2 regions of the Brevibacillus sp. JB24b genome follow, and region 2 is predicted to be linked to the other one. Evidence: predicted binding sites of a transcription regulator. Region 2 holds the regulator's gene; the other holds the start of a gene.
The links. The regulator LexA, encoded in region 2, represses DNA repair genes until DNA is damaged. The targets are predictions, from matches to a motif close to CGAACATATGTTCG.

Region 1: a site for LexA is predicted at 7,126-7,139, ahead of uvrB (excinuclease ABC subunit UvrB). Genes of this name have one in related genera too.

The regions. Positions count from the first base shown of each region.
Region 1 covers NZ_JBNVQV010000001.1:4,886,096-4,896,890, forward strand. The annotation lists gene ACQV1I_RS22925 (ATP phosphoribosyltransferase regulatory subunit) at 1-251, opposite strand, end outside; gene ACQV1I_RS22930 (acyltransferase) at 533-1,015, opposite strand; gene hprK (HPr(Ser) kinase/phosphatase) at 1,063-1,989, opposite strand; gene uvrA (excinuclease ABC subunit UvrA) at 2,177-5,065, opposite strand; gene uvrB (excinuclease ABC subunit UvrB) at 5,078-7,054, opposite strand; gene ACQV1I_RS22950 (flagellar hook assembly protein FlgD) at 7,229-8,065, shown strand; gene ACQV1I_RS22955 (hypothetical protein) at 8,213-9,679, opposite strand; gene ACQV1I_RS22960 (MarR family transcriptional regulator) at 9,700-10,101, opposite strand; gene ACQV1I_RS22965 (PDZ domain-containing protein) at 10,288-10,795, opposite strand, start outside.
Region 2 covers NZ_JBNVQV010000001.1:3,439,176-3,449,970, reverse strand. The annotation lists gene ACQV1I_RS16080 (GNAT family N-acetyltransferase) at 1-262, shown strand, start outside; gene ACQV1I_RS16075 (hypothetical protein) at 386-805, opposite strand; gene ACQV1I_RS16070 (DUF456 domain-containing protein) at 901-1,389, shown strand; partial or broken gene ACQV1I_RS16065 (isochorismatase family protein) at 1,574-1,971, opposite strand; gene lexA (transcriptional repressor LexA) at 2,089-2,709, opposite strand; gene ACQV1I_RS16055 (LysM peptidoglycan-binding domain-containing protein) at 2,871-3,257, shown strand; gene ACQV1I_RS16050 (DUF896 domain-containing protein) at 3,336-3,530, shown strand; fluoride riboswitch at 3,600-3,659, shown strand; gene crcB (fluoride efflux transporter CrcB) at 3,720-4,124, shown strand; gene crcB (fluoride efflux transporter CrcB) at 4,111-4,473, shown strand; gene ACQV1I_RS16035 (HelD family protein) at 4,551-6,794, shown strand; gene ACQV1I_RS16030 (OsmC family protein) at 6,913-7,299, opposite strand; gene ACQV1I_RS16025 (HesB/IscA family protein) at 7,422-7,724, opposite strand; gene ACQV1I_RS16020 (hypothetical protein) at 7,932-8,084, opposite strand; tRNA gene ACQV1I_RS16015 (tRNA-Thr) at 8,236-8,311, shown strand; tRNA gene ACQV1I_RS16010 (tRNA-Tyr) at 8,319-8,403, shown strand; gene ACQV1I_RS16005 (hypothetical protein) at 8,879-9,070, shown strand; gene ACQV1I_RS16000 (alpha/beta hydrolase) at 9,193-9,927, opposite strand; gene pdhA (pyruvate dehydrogenase (acetyl-transferring) E1 component subunit alpha) at 10,195-10,795, shown strand, end outside.

The sequences.
Region 1 (10,795 bases), 1.4 Mb from region 2:
GCCGTTACCTCAGGACGTAAAATGACAGTATGTCCCTGTTTATCCAACAGCTTAAACATATGGTCGGTCAAGGTCGCACTTGCTACCCCCACCGTTTCAAAGTACTCCAGCGCAGGCGTAGCAATTTCATCATAACCCCACCTCGATATACATTGACGCAAAATTCGTTCAATTACACGTTGTTTTTGTAACAGCTCAGGCAATACATCCCGCATGCCCAATGGCTTTTCAAAAACCAAAGGTGTAGCCATCCTCATTCCCTCCTGCTCCTATAGACACTTTACTCTGCTAATAAACTAAAGCGTTTGGATTAGTAGAAAATATACTACTAATTATCAAAGAGGTCAACATTTTTTTATGACAGCATGTCTTTGTGTTATATCTTTGCCTACGTACTTCGTAGTCAAAAATATATTTTTTAGCCTCAACCACAAACAGAGGCTTTATTACACTTTTCCCTATTGCACCTCTATAAACGCTTAATTTACAATAAAAAAACCTTCGTCTCCTGACGAGACAAAGGTCCTCTACTTCACTGTCGAATGATTTGTAACGGATTTCCACCCACAAATGCTCCTGCTGGTACATCACGGTGAACAACACTCCCTGCTGCAATTACTGCATTATCACCAATGACTACTCCTGGCAAAATCGTGGAATTGGCGCCAATTAATACACGGTCACCAATAATAACTTCCCCTAGTCGATACTCGTCCACTAAATATTCATGGGCTAAAATTGTAGTATTGTAGCCAATTACGCAATTTCGTCCAATCGTAATTAGTTCAGGATACATAATATCCATCATGACCATCAATGCTACAGCAGATTGATCGCCTACTTTGATTCCAAGAAAGGTACGATACATCCAATTCTTCACAAACACAAACGGACAATAACGCGCCAGTTGGATAACAACAAAGTTTCTGCAAACCTTCCAAAAACTCACGGTTTTATACATATGCCAAAGCGGATTTACTCCTCCCGCTACGGGATATCGTTTGGTGTTACGCATAAGCGTCAGATTGCTCCTTTACCTCTTCCTATAGGGATCGCATCATCTTAGATAAATGAATCATGATCTTCAATTGTATCTGTCAAACGCTTAGAGAAATGCACAGCAGCATTGTAGCCCATGCGTTTCAAGCGATAGTTCATAGCTGCTACCTCGATAATAACTGCTAAATTTCGACCTGGACGCACAGGGACGGTAATGACCGGCACATCTGTATCCATTACTTTCATTTTTTCTTCGTCTAGTCCCAAACGTTCGTAGTGCTTATGCTGATCCCACAGTTCTAGCTTCACGACCATATCAATGTTTTTCGTATTACGCACAGCTCCTGCACCAAACATCGTCATTACATTGATAATACCTACTCCGCGGATTTCTAATAAATGTTGAATTAAATCAGGTGCCATCCCCGTTAAGTGGCCTTCTTGTGTTTGACGAATCTCTACAGCATCATCTGCTACGAGACGATGACCACGCTTAACCAGTTCCAGAGCTGTCTCACTTTTCCCTATTCCACTAGCACCAAGAATAAAGACGCCCACTCCGTATACATCCGTAAGAACCCCATGAATGGTAGCGGTTGGAGCAAGACGATCTTCTAAATAATTTGTAAGCTTACTAACCAGACTGGTTGTAGGTAAAGGAGATTGAATGACAGGTACTCCTCTACTATTAGACACATCCAGCACTTCTTGTGGCAATTCCAAATTACGCGCTACACATAAGCAAGGTGTCTCCTCACTCATTAAAAAGCTGAGTCTATCAACTATGGTTTCTTTAGGTAATGTATGTAAAAATTCCATTTCAGTCATTCCGAGAATTTGGATGCGTTCTCCAGGATAATGGGATTTATATCCCGCTAGCTGTAATCCAGGTCGACTTAAATCAGTAACGCTGATCGGGCGACTTAACCCTTTTTCGCCACTTACTATTTTCAGTTGAAAATGTTCAACAAGATGACTGACATTTACCATTTGTATCAAACACCACTTTCCCAGCCAAGATTGCTGTTTTCCGTTATTTCTTACCCCTATTGTAACGAACGCACCTTGTGCAAACAACTCTCTTCGTGAATTGACTTTTATCTTTTATATCATGTAAATGAAAAGACACCCTGTTAAAAAGGATGCCTTTCCCATGTTGTAATGTAAAGCTTTTACCCTAGGTATGATTAACTAGCTCTTGAATCCGTTCTTGGGTACGCTTGCGATCACGTTCAAGAATAGGTCCCAAAAATTCACCCGTATACGATCCCTTCACCTTGGCTACCTCTTCAGGAGTTCCTGTGGCTACTATACTACCGCCACGTGTTCCACCTTCTGGTCCAAGGTCGATTATATGGTCTGCTGTCTTAATAACATCTAGATTATGCTCAATAACCAAAACAGTATCCCCATTCTCTACTAATCGTTGCAAGACTTTTAGCAACCGATCAATGTCGTAGGTATGCAATCCTGTTGTTGGTTCATCTAGAATGTATATGGTGCGCCCCGTACTTCGGCGATGTAATTCAGAAGCTAATTTAACGCGTTGGGCTTCTCCACCTGATAAAGTGGTTGCCGGTTGTCCTAGCTTCATGTAGCCTAAACCAACATCCAGCAAGGTTTGAACCTTCCGTTGGATTTTCGGTACATTTTTGAAAAACTCAACTGCATCTTCCACTGTTGTTTCCAAAATATCAGAAATGCTTTTGCCTCTATATTTAACCTCTAAGGTCTCTCGATTGTATCGTTTACCATTACAAATCTCGCAAGGTACGTATACATCAGGCAGAAAATGCATTTCAATCTTAATAATACCGTCCCCTGTGCAAGCTTCACAACGCCCGCCCTTTACGTTAAAGCTAAATCGCCCTTTTTTGTATCCACGCACTTTTGCTTCATTAGTGGAAGCAAACAGATCACGAATATCATCAAACACACCTGTATACGTAGCAGGGTTCGAGCGAGGTGTACGACCAATTGGTGACTGGTCAATATCAACTACCTTGTCCAGATGATCCAAGCCATTAATCCGTTTAAATTCTCCCGGCTTGGCTTTTGCACGATTTAATTCACGTGCCAAAGCTTTGTGCAGAATCTCGTTGATTAGGGTACTTTTTCCTGAACCAGAGACACCCGTAACAGCAACGAACACACCTAATGGAATTTTGACGTTTACATTTTTCAGGTTGTTTTCTTTTGCCCCTTCAATAATCACCCATTTATCGCAAGCTTCTCCATTTTGTGCAGGCTTACGTCTTTCAAGAGGAACAGGGATGAATTTACGCCCACTTAAATAAGCTCCTGTTAGAGAGTCAGGATTCTTCATCACTTCTTGTGGGGTTCCTTCCGCTACTATCTGTCCACCATGAATCCCTGCTCCAGGACCAATATCGATAATGTAATCGCAGGCTAGCATCGTATCCTCGTCATGCTCTACTACGATAAGTGTATTTCCTAAGCTTGTCATATGCTCAAGCGTCTTAATCAAACGAGCATTATCACGCTGATGTAGACCAATACTTGGCTCGTCCAAAATATACAAGACTCCCATTAGACTAGAGCCAATCTGTGTAGCTAATCGTATACGTTGGGCCTCTCCACCTGATAAGGTTCCTGCCGCTCGACTTAATGTGAGGTAATCAAGCCCCACATCAATAAGGAAATTCAGTCTGGCTTTGATCTCTTTTAAGATCATCTGAGCGATCTTTATATCTTTCTCACTTAACTCAACTTGATCAAAAAATTGGTGTGCATCTACAATAGATAGACTGGTTAACTCCGAAATATTACGTTTGCCGATCAAAACAGCTAGGCTCTCTTGGCGCAATCGCTGACCCTTACAAACCGGGCAAGCTTTTTGACCCATGAAGCCTTCAATTTGTTCACGTATATAATCAGAACTGGTTTCCAGATGACGTCTTTGTAGGTTAGGGATTACCCCTTCAAATGCCACTGTAGCCTCACGTACTTGACCAAATTCATTCTCATAACGGAATTGAATTTTTTCACCTTTACTACCATATAAAACGATTTGTAATTGCTCATCTTCCAGCTCTTCCACCGGTACATCTGTAGGAATGCTAAAATGACGGCACGCTGATTCTAACAATTGTGGGTAGTAGGTAGAAGACTTTGGCTCCCAAGCTGCTATAGCACCCTCTGACAATGTTTTTGCAGAATCCGGGACAACCAGATCAGGGTCCACTTCCATCCGCACTCCCAATCCATCGCATTCTGAGCAGGCTCCATACGGACTATTAAATGAGAAGATTCGCGGTTCTAACTCACCAATCGAGAAGCCACAGAGTGGACAAGCATGCTTCTCGCTAAATAGTAGTTCTTCCTGATCGATAACGTCGACAATCACCTTACCGTCTGCTAAACGCAAAGCTGTTTCTAAGGAATCAGCAATACGTGTCTGAGAATCAGGTTTGACAACGATCCGATCAATTACAACTTCAATGCTATGCTTTTTGTTTTTTTCCAAAAGAATCTCTTCAGATAAATCCCGCACTTCTCCATCAACACGAACCCGTACATACCCTTGTTTACGGATATCTTCCAATAGCTTTACGTGCTCTCCTTTACGTCCCTGAACTAAAGGAGCAAGAATTTGCATACGGGTCCGTTCTGGGAATTCCATAATACGATCTACCATTTGTTCGATCGTTTGTGAACTAATTTCTATTCCATGAGTAGGACAAACAGCCTTACCAATACGTGCATACAACAGACGCAAATAATCATAGATCTCTGTCACTGTTCCTACAGTAGAACGTGGATTGCGACTAGTGGTCTTCTGATCAATCGAAATAGCTGGAGAGAGACCATCAATAGAATCTACATCAGGCTTATCCATTTGTCCCAGAAATTGACGAGCATAAGCAGATAGCGACTCTACATAACGACGCTGTCCTTCCGCATAGATCGTATCAAAAGCAAGAGACGATTTTCCTGAACCAGATAGTCCCGTTAAAACAACAAATTTATCTCGTGGGATGACGACATCTATGTTTTTTAAATTATGAGCACGTGCACCCTTCACCACGATTCGATCTAATGGCATGTATTTCACTCCCTACAGGTCTGCTTTCAACTCCAATATCAAATCACGAAGCTCTGCTGCACGTTCGAACATGAGATTGCGTGCGGCTTCCTTCATTTCCTCTTCCATTCGCTCGATAACTACAATACGATCTTTTTTCGGCATCTTCTTTACATTTAAGTGTGGTAGATAATCAGCTTTCTCCTCCGCCACTCTTGTTGCTTCAATAACTCCACGAACAGCTTTTTGAATCGTTTGTGGCGTGATGCCGTGCTTTTCATTGTAAGCAAGCTGGATTCTACGACGGCGTTCTGTTTCTTGTATTGCTTTCGTCATTGAATCAGTCATTTTGTCAGCGTACATAATGACACGACCCTCTGCATTCCGCGCAGCACGCCCGATGGTTTGAATTAATGACCGTTCATTGCGCAAGAAACCTTCTTTATCAGCGTCTAAAATCGTAACTAAAGATACCTCCGGCAAATCCAATCCTTCCCGCAATAAATTAATCCCCACCAAAACATCAAATTCACCCAATCGTAAGGCGCGTAAAATTTGCATGCGCTCAATCGTCTTGATATCGGAATGCAGGTAACGGACTTTAATGCCGATCTCCTTCAAGTAATCGGTTAGATCTTCTGACATTTTCTTCGTAAGCGTCGTTACTAAAACACGCTCGTCTTTAGCAATGGTTGCCTGAATTTCGCCGATTAAATCATCAATTTGGCCTTTTATTGGACGAACTGTGATAGTTGGATCAACTAAACCTGTTGGACGAATGACCTGCTCTGCCATCTTAGGCGTGTGCTCAAGTTCATATACTCCTGGTGTAGCTGAAATATAGACTGCTTGCTTTACTTTCTTTTCAAATTCCTCAAACCTGAGTGGTCGGTTATCGCGTGCGGACGGTAAGCGGAAACCATGCTCCACTAGTACATCTTTGCGCGCTCTATCGCCATTGTACATCCCGCGGATTTGTGGCAGGGTCATATGAGACTCGTCTATCACCATCAAAAAATCATCTGGGAAGTAATCAAGCAGCGTGTACGGAGGATGTCCCTCCGGTAAACCAGTCAAATGACGGGAATAGTTCTCAATTCCCGAGCAAAAGCCCATTTCTAACATCATCTCTATATCATATCTCGTACGCTGTTCTAGCCGTTGAGCTTCCAGTAGTTTGCCTGCTGCTTGCAACTCCAGCAACCTTAGTTCAAGCTCCTGTTCAATATTCTCAACAGCCTTCTTCATTTTTTCTTCACGGGTAACAAAGTGAGATGCAGGGAAAATCGCTACGTGTTCTCGGCTTCCCATAATCTCCCCGGTTAATACATCAATCTCTGTAATGCGCTCAATCTCATCACCAAAAAACTCTACTCGTATTGCCTGTTCACTGCGCGACGCCGGAAATATTTCCAGTACGTCTCCTCGAACACGAAACGTCCCACGAGTAAAGTTAATATCATTGCGATCATATTGAATATCTACTAGCCGATGCAAAACCTCATCTCTGCTTTTTTCCATGCCCGTACGCAAAGAAAGTACCATTTCTCTATATTCAATCGGGGAACCCAAACCGTATATGCAAGAAACAGAAGCCACAATGATGACATCCCGTCTCTCTAATAACGAGCTAGTTGCTGAGTGACGTAATTTATCAATCTCATCATTAACGCTTGAATCCTTTTCTATATAAGTATCCGAATGAGGAATGTAGGCTTCCGGTTGATAGTAATCGTAGTAACTAACGAAGTACTCTACCGCGTTATTTGGAAAAAATTCACGAAATTCTGCTGCCAACTGTGCAGCTAAGGTTTTGTTATGCGCCATGACTAGTGTAGGTTTGTTCACCTGAGCTATCATGTGAGCAGCTGTAAAAGTTTTACCTGTTCCGGTAGCACCCAGCAGAGTTTGATGACGTTTACCAGCCTTTATTCCTTCCACTAACTCTGCAATCGCAGTAGGCTGATCACCTGAAGGCGTATACTCCGAAACTAACTCAAAACGATCCACGGTCCCCTCATCCTCCTTTATATATCCTATCCTTCATTATAGCACAATCATTTAAAATCTAAGCAAAAACTCGAACGTTTGTTTGTCTATTCATTATAAGTGATTTTACCGATAATAAAGAAAGATAGCAAGTCTATCTGTCTGATAATTTTTACCCATTTGGGAGGAAAATGAATGCCGACCAACAACATACAAAAGTCGATGGCGGCGGCTAAGACCGCAGCACAAAGTACAATACCGAAAACAAAGTCTTCCGTACAATCGGAATATAACTATGGCAATAAAAAAGAATATTCAACTGGTTTGGATAGCGAATCTTTTATGAAGCTAATGATTGCCCAACTTCAGAATCAAGACCCGATGTCACCAATGGACAACTCTCAATTTATGATGCAAACTGCTATGATGACAATGGTAGAAAAAGTGTCGAATATTGAACTTCTCATGAAGGAGTCAAATAGCAGTCTGTTAAACGTAAAAGAGTACGAGGAAATCATCGGTAAAAAAGCTACCTATGAGGTGGCTCGTAAAGATGACTCCGGACAAGTATATGTAACAACAGCTTCTGGTACCATTGACGGTGTAAAAATGGTCGAGGGTAAAATTTGGTTTTTAGTGGGTGACGATATTATCTCCCAACAGCAAATCCATGGCTTAGAATCGCTTACGTCCCAAACTGGCGTTGACCAAACGCTAAAATACGCTAATATGATTGGTTATCAAGTTACGTATACGGAACAAGGGAAAGACGCGGATGGTAAACCAACCTCAACTGAAGAAACAGGCGTCATTCAGTCAGTCAGCATGAAAAATGGTTTAGTTGAATTTGTTCTAGAGAACGGTAAAAAGATTAAATCTACGGATATCGTTGGGCTTGAAGTAGTAAAACCAGAACTAGAGCCAGAACCGGAACCAGAGGAAGAAGTAGAACCACCTTCTGAGCCAGGGGATACAGATGGTACTGGTGAAACAGATGGCTTCCAAAATCCTGATGGTTCTAAAACTCCTTAAGAACAAGAAAAACCCACTACCTAAGAATTGATAAGAACAACAAAAAACTGCTTTTCAAAAGTCAAAGATGACCTCAAAAAGTAGCTTGAGGTCATCTTTTGTTTTCCATGCTTGCTTCAATGAAGTCTTATCTGTCTCAATGGTCTTCTATACATATTCTGAGCTTAGTCGCTGCTCCATACTAAGAACACCATTAATTTTGTAATAAGGAATCTGATCTGGGTGTTCCATGCTTCTGGCCAACTCTTCCTGCTCCCATTTTCTTAATATCTGCGCAGCCTCCTCCATTCTAATTCCTGCCCCGTAAGCAAATTCATGTATGGTCAACGCTCCGCCCTTTTGCTCTGCTACCTGAAAGCCCATTCTCTCCATTCGTTCTGACTCGGTCGATACTCGAGAAGCGATCGTGCCAAGAGCAAGTAAGAAAATGATCCCCCATGCAATTCCAAACACCCACATACCATACCTATCAGCAACATAACCTCCCATCCCACTTAGTAGACAGGCTAGCATGGTGTATTGCATAAATTGAATGATCAGTTTATTACTGTGTTCCATAGGTGAGAAAAAAGAACGATTCTGATTAATAACCGATTGATCTGTTATCTCTGGAAAATAATATAGTATAGAGCCATCATCTAACGTATGAATAGATGCATATCTATTTTTGAACCAATTTTGAATAGTAGGTTGTACAGAGTCAATTGATTCGTATGTATAGGCTGCAATCTCTTTTTGATAAAGATATCCTTCTTTTTCAAAAATGTAATCCATGATATCTATCTCTCTCATTCGCTTCATGGTCTTGTTACTCTGAACATAGCTAGAAATGCCCAGCAGAATAAAAAAGCTAAGGGAAACAGACGTAGCTACAATATATATTTTTGCATGTTCAAGGATATAATGTTTATCTACAAGATCAAATAGTACAATGAGCAACACAAGTAATACCTTAACAAGAATATTTCCTGCTGTAAAAAAACGAACCACTTTGTTTTCACGTATAGATTTAGGTACTATGACGTTTAACAGTTGAGCATGATTCTTCTTAGTCATCTGCTTCTGATTTTCGTTCCAGTCATCGTCATCATCCCAATCATCGTCTTCATCTTCTTCATCCCATTCACTGTCACATTCATCATCATTATCCTGATCACTATCCTGATTAGATCGCTCCAACGATTGTAATATGTAAGGGTCTAAATGATATATAGTTCCACTCTCAGTATTAATAATACTCCTAAATACTCCTTTTTCTTCTAAATCCCTTACTATTCTGTCACATTCATCTAGACGTAACGAAGATTCTAAAGAAAATAAGGGGACAGATAATCTCCCATTATGCCTACCTGCAATAGACAAGGCTAATGCTTCACAACTAGATCGGTATTCTCTTTTAAGTAAACGTTTTTTTCGAATAGAGAAAGCTAGAAAAACTATGGTTATTATACCGATAAGGACGGCGATAAAAATAGCATTTTCTTGGATTTTTCTAAACGTATAGACAATTGCTAGTATGGTAGAAAGATATAGAAATATATGAACAGATTCAATGAAATCCTCTCTCCGTTGCTTCGTTCTTTCTGATTCTACGTCTCTTGTATAGATCACCAATGATCCCATTCACCTCTTTATTATTCAAACCCAGGAAAATAATAAATAATATCTCCTGTCTGAGCCACACATAGTTCTGCATACCCTTGCTTTTGTAGTTTCTGTAACGCTTCTATTGCCTGTTTAATAGTTAATTCAGTTTGGGCCGCTATATCAGATGGTGTGATATAACCTTTTCTTTTTTCAGCTATTGCTAGAATTTGTAGAATCATAGTGGATTCCGTATTCCAAAAAGGCTCTCTTTCCATGAACCCCTCATATCTTTGCTCCTCCCTTTTTAATTGCCACGGAATAATTGCAAGAAAACAAATGAGATAAGAAACCAACCAAACTGTAAAAGGGTCACTTTCAAATCCAATTAATGGAACTAACCAATTTAATAAAAACGAAAGTCCTATGGTAAGAATGATAAGCAGTACCATTATTCACCTCCTTATCTATAGATCGTATATACTCATATACTTATGATTTTTACATCCACGCCCATAATCCTTTGATTTTCTTTTCATTTTTATAGTTTCGATAGTACAAAAAAAACGAGTAAGGGACTGCCATACTTGTCCTTTACTCGGGGAATACATGATGTTCTATGTTCTATGTTCTACCTTCTAAATTCCAAGCTCGTGCTCTCCTTTAGACTTATGCTTCTTACCTCCATGTAAACCAATCTCCTGCATGGAAACAAAATGCGTTGTTCGCTCGTCTGGTACCACAATAATTCCAAGCTGATGATGTTGTCCCGCATAGATAGCACTCTGCGTAAATTTTATTTCATTATCCAATGTTAAAACTTCCATTTTACAGAATGCTGGATTAACTTGTAACGCTGGATATAAATCTTCTTTTACAGAGATCGGGTGCCCATTTACCTTAACGATCACCTCACCGATCCTAATTCCCATTACATCGGCAGGTGTCCCTGGCAGAACAGCCATCACTTTCAAGCCCTTTTCAGCAGGAACATAGTAGGGAGGCAGTTTCTCTTCTTGACGTGAGCTTAGCCAGCCCAACCATTCATGTCCAAAAAATGCAAAGAGGGCAGCCACATATACAAGAGACGGAATGATTACTGCTGCATAGCTTATTCCAAGCAAAAGGAATGAGTAGATAAATAAA
Region 2 (10,795 bases):
TTACTCAATGGCAGAGTTTTTTATCATGAGAAAATATCGTATGCATGGGATCGGTAAAGAAGTGGCATTTCGCTTATTCCATCAATTCCAGGGAGAATGGGAAATTTCTGAGATCGAGCAAAATATTTCGGCACAGAAATTCTGGCGCGCATTAATTTCTGAATACACAAATAATAATTATCAAGAATTGAGAAGAGAGGATTGGGATGGTCCCATTCAAAAATTCTCGTCAATAGGTATTCAAAAAAGAGGAGGAGAATGAAAGATAATCTAGCATCTAAAATGGTGCTTATTTTATTGAAACTTATCATTCTCCTACAAACAGTCTTAGTAAGTACAGCGGATGTAAGTGGTGATTGTTGATAAGTATAGGATTTATTAAAGTCTAGTGAATAGTCACGTTACCTGAAATAGTGACAGGATTAATACCAGAGTTTTGTAGAAGAACAATCCAATGTGAATTTCGTGGCACAGTTACGGTAGATCCTTTTGGATAAATTTTTTCAGCTCCATACCGATTTGCATTCAGTAGGTACCACCCCAGCGTATCTACATGCTTGTCAAATGTAACAGTTACGGTACCACCTTTAGCTAGGAAAAAAGGTCCTGTGACCCCAGCTTCTCCATATCCTCTATCCCATTCCTTTACTGTTAATGCAAATGGAATAGAAAATTGACTGTAAGCATTACTACTCATACTTACTTGAGTTGTACTATGCTTTTCTTGAGCAGCATAACTAGTCGAGGACAGTAAGAAAACAACAGGTATTGCCAATAAAGAATAGAAGAAACGTATACCAAACAAGAAAAGGAAAACTTGTAAACAAAAATGAAACGTAGGAGAGCATTGATACGTACATATAGAAAACGGGTAAGATGCAACAAAGAGGGGGTTTAAACATGGATGTTTTATTGTGGTTGATCGTTATTCTCTTATTCGGTCTTAGTATCGCCGGCATCTTCTTGCCAGTGTTACCTGATACCGTTTTATTATGGGGCGGTTTCTTATTGTATCAGTTTGCGATTGCCGATCCGGGGGCAGGACTGCCGGTTTCCTTCTGGTGGGGAATGGGAATTTTGAGTGTGATGTTATATGGTGCTGACTTAATGACCAATATGTATTTTGTTAAAAAGTATGGCGGATCAAAGGCATCAGCAATTGGCTCAATATTAGGTATTATCATTGGTGTATTTACGTTTCCGCCATTTGGTATGATTATTCTTCCATTTGTATTTGTATTATTAATTGAAATGCTGATGCAAAAACAACCGGCTGAACGAGCTTTTAAGATAGCTATAGGAAGCCTCATTGGATTCTTCAGTAGTGCTATTGTGAAAATCTTTATTCAACTAATCATGATTATCTGGTTCTTTATTGTAGCTTTGTAAAAATTTTTTGTGGATAATCAAATCAGGTATTGAATTTTTGATCTAATGAACAAAACCGAGATTGTCAATTATTTTCTCTATGATCAACTGGAGAGAAAAGCGGCAATCTTGGTTTATTTTTTGTTCTTGAACAGGATTGGTCTTAATGGTAGAGTTTTGGTGCTCTTTTGAGAGTATGCCAACCTTACTTTTTCCGATAATGATTGTGAGTCGGAGAAAACAGATTTTCACGCGCATATCTTACAAGGGAAAAATAATCCACATGATCATGTCCATGTAACACCCGATTATGGTGAGTAATCATCTGTTCGGCAGGTAAACTGGTTGAATCTGTTGTAGAATGTCCGTCTCCAACTAGTGTTACATCAAAGCCATATATAGTAGCCGTTCTGACGGCTGTGTCAATACAGAGTTCTGTTTCAGCCCATCATGATTAGATGCTGTATCTGGTGATCTATGAATGCTCGAATGGATTTCAAAGCCCGTTCCATTCCCCTTAGCAACATCTTTATCTCTACTAAAGATGACGTAATAATCTGAATTAACTGCTTGTTGTATGACAGCATTAATCGAAAGTAATAGAAACGGTTGCTAGCTAAAAGGTTCAGAACGAAAAAACTCTTGGTGAGTATGATCTTTACCAAGAGTTTTTTCGTTCAAGCACGTTAGAAGTCAGCAAGTAAATTAAAATTCAATGTACTAGTGGAAAAGGCGGTAAACGCCAATCACTTTACCTAGAATTGTAACGCTATCTAAAATGATTGGTTCAAGCTGAGAGTTTTCTGGCTGAAGACGGAAGTGCGTTTTCTCTTTAAAGAAACGCTTAACAGTTGCTTCATCCTCTTCTGTCATCGCTACCACGATATCACCGTTATTGGCTACATTTTGTTGGCGAACAATTACGTAGTCGCCATCTAAAATGCCTGCCTCAATCATACTCTCTCCCATAACGCGCAACATGAAAACATTGTCAGACGTAACGATGTTTTCTGGCAATGGAAAATATTCTTCCACTTGTTCAATAGCTGCAATAGGCTGACCTGCCGTTACCTTACCAACCATTGGAACACGAACAATGGAGCTTTCATAATCATCCTGTATACGAGTTTCGTCCAATAGTTCAATAGCACGTGGCTTAGTAGGATCGCGGCGGATTAAGCCCTTTTTTTCAAGTCGTGCAAGATGACCGTGAACAGTGGAACTGGAAGCTAGTCCTACCGCTTCACCGATTTCTCGGACAGACGGGGGATAACCTTTATCTTTTACTTCCTTACGAATAAAATCAATGATCGCTTGTTGGCGATTGGAGAGTTTGGACATTTCGAACACCTCATTCTCTCGATCCAGATATTTTCTACATTATACCATGAGAATTTGCGTTCGACAAACATTAGTTCGATTTTGCCTACTTGACAGGAATGTTTGTTCGCATTATGATTATGCTATCGAAATGAGAACAAACGTTTGCGAGGGTGATGATAATGATGGTACAATCTAGCAATTGTCAGAATCTATACAAAGATAAAACAAGAACAACGACGAATAAGGACACGTTGGTACACTATAGAAGAGGGATAACACGCGGGCAGGCTATAGTAACGATACTGCTCATCATAATAGTATCCTTTGCAGCAGGCAGTATGATTTTTGGAAAAGAAAAAGTGGCTATTGCAGCTCCCAATACACAGCAAGAAGCTCTTGTCATTACCATTCAGCCAGGTGATACGCTGTGGAGTATTGCGGAAGCATATCAGCAGGAATCCGGGTTATCAGTTAGGGAACTAAAGGAAGAGATCATGATACGAAATCAATTAGATAGCCCAATGATTTATGCAGGAAATAATCTCGTTATTCCAGCATACCGGTAGGCTTTAAACCATAATTTATATCTCCTCTCTTTGGTCTTGTGTTATAATAAAGAGAAGTTAGTTGAGGAGGTATCACCATTGGTTACTGATGCAGAGGTAAAACGTATTAATGAATTAGCCAAGAAATCGAAGGGTGTTGGCTTAACTCCAGAAGAAAAAGCGGAGCAACAAGTTCTTCGTCAAAAATACATTGATGCTATGAAGGCTTCCTTGAAATCTAGTTTAGACTCGATCCGTTATGTAGAGGATGAGGAACCTAAGCATAAGCACTAGTCTATGTGATTTCTTTAAATAATCCACGTAGGAATAGTGCCGTTGATTAGGGTTACTTACAATTACAAGCAAATAAGAGGCGATGGAGTTCGCCCGAAGCGCCGTTAGGCTAATGACTCCTACCAGTAATATTGCTGGTAGGAGTTTGTTTGTATATGTGTCAGAAATAGATGATAGAGGAGGGAGTGCATGTCATTTTTTATTGTTGGACTATCAGGAATGATGGGGGCTGTATCTCGATATTTACTAGGAGCATGGACATCGGGCTGGTGGGGGCTTTCATTTCCTTTAGGAACGCTAGTAATTAATTTCATAGGCTGCATTGGATTAGGCATTCTCAATCAATATATCCTAACTCGAAATCAACTGCCTTCCTGGTTTACCGTAGGAGTAGGAACAGGGTTTATTGGCTCTTTTACTACCTTTTCGACTTTTAGTGTAGAGACGCTAACTCTTTGGCATCAGCATCAATATATGCTAGCGATTTGTTATGTGTTGGCCAGTCTATGGGGAGGGTTATTAATGGCATGGCTTGGTTCTTTGATAGGTACTCGATTAGCACAGAGAGGGAGCGAGACTGATGCTATTGAATAGTATAGGAGTAGCATTAGGCGGGTGTCTGGGAGCAGTGGCTCGCTATGGAATCAGTCTGCTGATAAATCGGCGTTATCAAGGAATGTTTCCATTGGCAACCTGCTGTATCAATATTCTTGGATGTTTTTTATTAGGTATAATAACAAGCTCTTCATTGGCCCCATTTTTTGTGGTAATGGCAGGAACAGGTTTTATGGGAGCTTTCACTACCTTTTCGACATATAAATGGGAAAGCTACTCTTTATTCACCAAAAAACGTTACCAGATAGGAATCATATACTTACTTATCAGTTATTCCTTGGGAATTTCATCTGCCGCACTGGGGATGTTTCTCGGAGTACATTTGTGATTTCTAAGATTGTCCTTGGATTTGTTATTTTGTTTTGATAAGATAAATATTCGTTTGATGAAAAGGAGGTTAGACATGTGACCATTCATCATCCTGCATATAAGGAAGAACAAGACCGGCTGGATAAAACGGTACATACCATTGAAAAGGAGATTGGACAGCTCCGAGAAGATCTGCGAGAGGCAACGGATGATTATGTTAAACAAGTAGTCAATTCTTCGAAAGCAAGGGATCTCTTTCATTTGGAAAGCTCCGTGAAAAAGCCCTACTTTGGTCGAGTGGATTTCATGAAGGAAGAAACGTATGAAATGGATTCCGTATACATCGGAAAACGTGGGATCGTAGAACGCGACACAATGGATAGTGTTGTAGTAGATTGGCGTGCACCTATTGCCAGTCTTTATTACAGTGGGGAGAACAAGGATGCTTTTTACCGAACACTTCAGGGAATTGTACGTGGAGAAGTAAAGCTAAAACGTAATTTTGCTATAGAAGATGCTCGGATTACAGGAATATATGATGGAGCTTTAAAAGAAAAAATTCATCGCGAGATTGGGGCGCCAGAGGATTTTCTTGAAGAAGGCTATATAGACGAATTTTTAGCTTCTAGTCTGAATCAAAATAACGATAGTCGATTAAAAGATATCGTTGCTACAATTCAAACGGAACAGAATGATATCATTCGTGCTGAAAAAGATCGGGCTATTGTAGTACAAGGAGTAGCAGGAAGCGGAAAGACTACGATTGCATTACACCGATTGTCCTATTTGATTTATAATTACCAGCATTTGATCGCTTCCAAGAAATTTATGGTATTTGCGCCAAATAAGCTGTTTTTAACATATATCTCTGATGTATTACCCGAATTAGGCGTGGAGGATGTGCAGCAAGCAACTTTCACCGAGTGGGCAGCCAAACAGGTAAAGGTGCTTTTGCCAAAAGGATGGCGAATTGTTGATCCGAGCAAACCATTGCTACTTTTCTTTGAAGACGATACAAGCAAGCAGATGGAGCAACGTAAAGCGTGGAATCGGATGTCATTTAAGGGTTCTATTCACTGTCATAATATGTTAGATCGGTATATGAATTATTTGCTACATGAACTAATAACCTATAAGGATTTGCGATTTATTTATAATAAGACAAAGCATGTGTTTGAAATGAAAAAAGCAGATATTCGCCAGTTGTTTATTGATGAATTTGCTCATTTACCATATCAACGGAGAAGAGAAGCTTTAGCTAAGCATGTGAAACAACAGATGACGCAACAATTATTTACTCATTTGAGGGAAGCAAAAATTGATCTGGATAAGCCTAGCTTATTGCGTTTTGAGAAAAAAATAGATGAATTACTTGCTTTGTATTTAGGTAAGTGGCCAAGTATAGATGTGTTTAGTGTGTATGCGCAACTATTGCAAGATTGGGAGCTGATACGCAAGCTTACCAGTGAAGAAATTCCGGATGAAGTGCTGCAAGATGTTGTGGAGACTTCAAAATCATTAATAGAGGAAGAACGTATAGAAGCAGAAGATCTTGCTCCTATTTTATATCTTCGTCATCTGCTGGAAGGAAGCGGGAAGGAAGCACCTTTTGATCATACGGTGATTGATGAAGCTCAGGATTTGAGTTATGTAGAGATTTTAGTGCTTTCTTTACACACAAAAAATGAGTCAATGACTATCGTAGGGGATTTGGCTCAAGGTATTCATGCCTACCGTGGATTAGATAGCTGGCAGCCAGTTTTACGAAATATCTTCAAAAAGAAAACAGACTTTTATACATTAGAGCAGAGCTATCGTTCGACTATTGAAATTATGAATTGGTCCAATGTTGTTCTAGAGGGCACTCACTTACCGGAAATTACAGAGGCCAAGCCAGTGTTGCGTCATGGTGAGGAACCGCTATTCTTACGGGCCAAAAGCCTAAGCAACATGCTAGAGGATATTAAAAAACGAGTCGAAAAGTTTCTAGATGTTGGTCATCAAACGGTGGCGATTGTAACCAAAACCATACATGAGAGTAAAAAAATTGCCAAGGCATTAAAAGAAAAAGGTCTTGAGCTACATCATTTGGGTGTAAAAGATAAGGAATTTCCCGGTGGAGTAACGGTTCTTCCTGCTTATCTGACGAAAGGGTTGCAATTTGATGTAGTAATTGTCCTACACGTAGATAATGAACATTACAGGAACAATGTGATGGATGCCAAGCTACTTTATGTAACAATGTCTCGTCCTGTACATCAACTTCTACTATATATTCAAGGGGAAGCTAAGGTGACACCATGGCTAGAGGCAAAAGCAAATGCTATACAAGAAATATGAAATGAAAAATAATGCAAGGTAATACTAAAAAATCATGAAAGCTTCCCAGAATGAACGATTGTTTGAGTACGATCAGTTCAGGTAAAGCAATCATGGTTTTTGCTTTGGTTGTATATGCTTATACTTTTGAAATGATCACTTGTTCTACTACTTCAATGTTTGGATTGAGTGACTGGATAATGGTGCAATTAGAAGGTATTAAGCGCAAAGCCTTTTCCAGCTTCTCCTGTACAAGGTCAGAACCTGCAATGGTATAAACCAAGCTTACCTTCGTCAAAGGATTAGGAGCATCCTCACTTTGCACGGCATCAATTTGGAGGGTTAGCGAATCGTACGAAATACGTTGTTTTTCTAAGATGCGGGTGAAGACGATTTGGCTACAGCCAGCAATTGCAGAAACTAGCAAATCAATTGGTTTAAAGCCACTCTGACGATCACTAGAGATGGTCAAATTCTCAAAGGGGAGTGTTGTTTGCAAGGTTTGATTAATCTGAGTGAATTGCATGATCCTTCCTCCTGTTTAAAAAAATAGAGCAACCACGAAGAAGAGTGTTCTTCGTGGCTGCTTTTGAATGCAAATAATATGTAGAGTTTGAGATACAAACAAATCAACCAGGGGAAAAGAAATTAGTGATCTCCTGTGTTGCCCTTGCTTGGATTGGTTACTACAAAGCCTTCCTCTGGAACATACAGATAATCTATTACGACTCCATCTAGTAAATCCTCGGAAGTTTGCAGAAGGACATCAATGTCTTTATCAGTAGATACAACGGTATCTTTCTCTGAAGGTTTGTCCAAAGTCATACCATAATGAGCGTGAGTACCATGTTTGTGCGTGATATATACGCGAAGCTTTAAATCTTTATCTGTTTCCTGAGCCATGATTTCATTGATTTTTTTTGCGGCATTGCGAGTAATTTTTGCTTTCATCATCGAAGACTCCTTACCTTGTTAGGATGTGTTCATCATAACAAAATTACCTTCTATGTGGCAAACCTCTTACGCACTTTTGCGTGAACATCTTGAATGGAATGAATCGGTGGCATGTTCCAATGAAGGAAGGTAAGAACAAAAACCAGACTCAGATATGGATATTGGGCTGCCAATAGTGTACATGGCAACCCATGCTAGCTATTCTTAATAAAATGCTCCAGGCCAATCGTACCATCCAAGCGAAGATAAATAAGCATCTGTGAATGCATCTTCTTCACGAGGAGGATAGGACAGTTCGTGCTCATCTACAAATAACAATTCACTCGGCTCTGCATGACGATGTGGATCATAATTCATGGAGAAAAGCCCCCCCTTCACAGTACATAGTCTGTCCCATTTTAAGAGGAAATACGATTTTAAAATTTTTTTAAAAAGGTATTGAATATCAAAAAGGTTCATGATATACTCAATTTTGTTGTGAAGCAAATAATGATTTGCTATTTGAAATGCCGGTGTAGCTCAATTGGTAGAGCACCTGACTTGTAATCAGGGGGTTGTGGGTTCAAGTCCTATCGCCGGCACCATTTTAATGGGGAGATAGTGAAGTGGCTAAACACGGCAGACTGTAAATCTGCTCCCTCCGGGTTCGGCGGTTCGAATCCGTCTCTCCCCACCATACTTGTTACTAGAGCACCTTGACTGTTAGTCACGGTGCTTTTTTATGTATTAGCTAGAATTCGTATTTTTATTACGAGATGAATTTGCTTCGGACAAAATTATCTTATGACATGTTGATTGTCCGTATGTTATCCTATTCATTGAGATGGATGGTATGGCAGGAGTAAACATAGTAGGGAGAAATTGTGTACGCTAGCCGAAATCTGAAATTACCAAAAAAGTAAAAAAGAAACATTTTCACTTTTTTTATTGAAGAAAAACTAAATATTGTCTTGTCGGAATTGTGTATTCTATTCCTATTTCGTCCATTTGTAGAATGTAAGAAGAACCTATTTTATGGGTATTGCGGTAAAGTAAAAGGAGAGTCCTATTTTAATAAAATATAGTGACTGGTAGTTCTTTTTCGTGCGATTAAATGGAAGCTCTGTTTGTCATACTAGAAGAGAGGAATATATGAAACTGGGGTGGTTTACGTGATTTCACAACAAGATATTATGAAGGTGCAGCAACAAATGAACCGGGAAGTAAGTAAGCTGGTCAATATTGTATTAGTAGACAGTCAACAAGTAGCTGGTGAAATTTCGGAAGCGACTGATGATGAGATTCGTTTGTCTGATGGGCGAACCTACAGGTATGAAACGATCCGTGAAATTAATGGTCTATAAAAATGAAAGCGGTAACATTTAGCTGAATCAGAGCCAAAAACATTTTATAGGAAGCCGTGATGATCTATCGCCATGTATTTCTCAAGATAGGAAAAGGGGGCTAGAACACCCCCTATAGTAGTTTATAGACCTGAAATTGGGAAGAAATATTTTAATGCATCAGGTAGAACACGTTGCCAAAAGCCCCAAACATGGTCACCGTGATCTTCGATGTAGGCGATACGTGCTTGCTTTCGATCTAAAACAGACTTCATTCGTTGGTTATAGTCTAAGAAATCGTAAATACCTGTGCTGGTTTCTACTTGTAACTCTTCCAAGCCCACAATCATCCACATGTGCATCCAGGATAGGTCAGTTGTTTTTTCTGCTTCATCAATAGAGGCATCAAAGAATGCACCTGATAAAGAGATGATTTTGTGGAATAGATGAGGGTAATCAAGGGCCAAATGGAACGAAACAGTACCACCAAGAGAGTCACCGGCTAGAATACGGCTATCAGGGTCTTGGCGGATTGGATATTTGTCCTCAATATAAGGGACAAGCTCCTCTGCGAAGAAGCGTTTGTACCCAGGGTTTCTTTCCCCAACATGTGAGTATTCACTGGTGCGTTTGCTTCGCTCATTTGAGACGCCGACAATAATCATAGGCTCCATGCCTTCTTCAAGAATAAGGCGATTAGCGATTGTAGCGATTCGACCCATCGTAAAGAACTCATTTCCATCCTGACAATAGATGACCGGGTAGGAGAGCATGTCGTTGAAGCCCGGAGGTAAATACACTTTTACTTGACGTGGTGCATCTAGGTACTTGCTGGTAAGTTCTTCTTTGATGATGGTTCGTTTTAGGATGTCTGACATCGAATGGAAACCTCCCGACAATTATTCTATTGATTTTACAAATTGTAATTAAGGACTTGCAAAAAAATGATACAGAACTTATCATTGATAATAACAGGAACAAGTAAACCCCTGTAATGACTATATTATAACACAAAAAACAGAGTCATGAACTGAAATATAACAGTTAAAATAACTTTTATATGGTTCGCATATACAGGGCTTTTTGTATCTTCAGTAAGAATGTAATTTTACTCCAAACAAAACTCCGTTAATGAGGTGAGCTAAATGACTGTATCTACTGCTGTAGAACATATCGGTCACAATGAGCCGTTGCAAATTCTGGCTCCGGATGGAACTGTTGTTAATCCTGAAATGATGCCTAAGCTTTCTGATGAAGAGCTTCGTGAGATTATGCGTCGCATGGTTTTCACTCGCGTTTGGGATCAACGTGCAATCAGTTTGCAACGTCAAGGTCGTCTTGGCTTCGTAGCTCCAGTGTCTGGACAAGAAGCTACCATGGTTGGTTCTGAATTTGCTTTGAGCAAAGAAGACTTTATCCTACCAAGCTACCGTGACCTTCCACAAATGGTATGGCATGGTGTTCCTATGTACCAAGTATTCTTGTGGTCCCGTGGTCATATCGAAGGTGGACGTTACCCTGAGGGCGTAAACGTATTGATGCCACAAATTATCATTGCAGCACAATGTACACAAGCTACTGGTGTAGCAATGGGCTTTAAGCTTCGTGGAGAAAAGAAAGTAGCAATCAACTACTTCGGTGACGGCGCTACTTCTCAAGGTGATTTCTATGAAGCAATGAACTATGCTGGTGTATACAACCTGCCAGTTATCTTCTTTAACCAAAACAATGGTTATGCAATCTCCT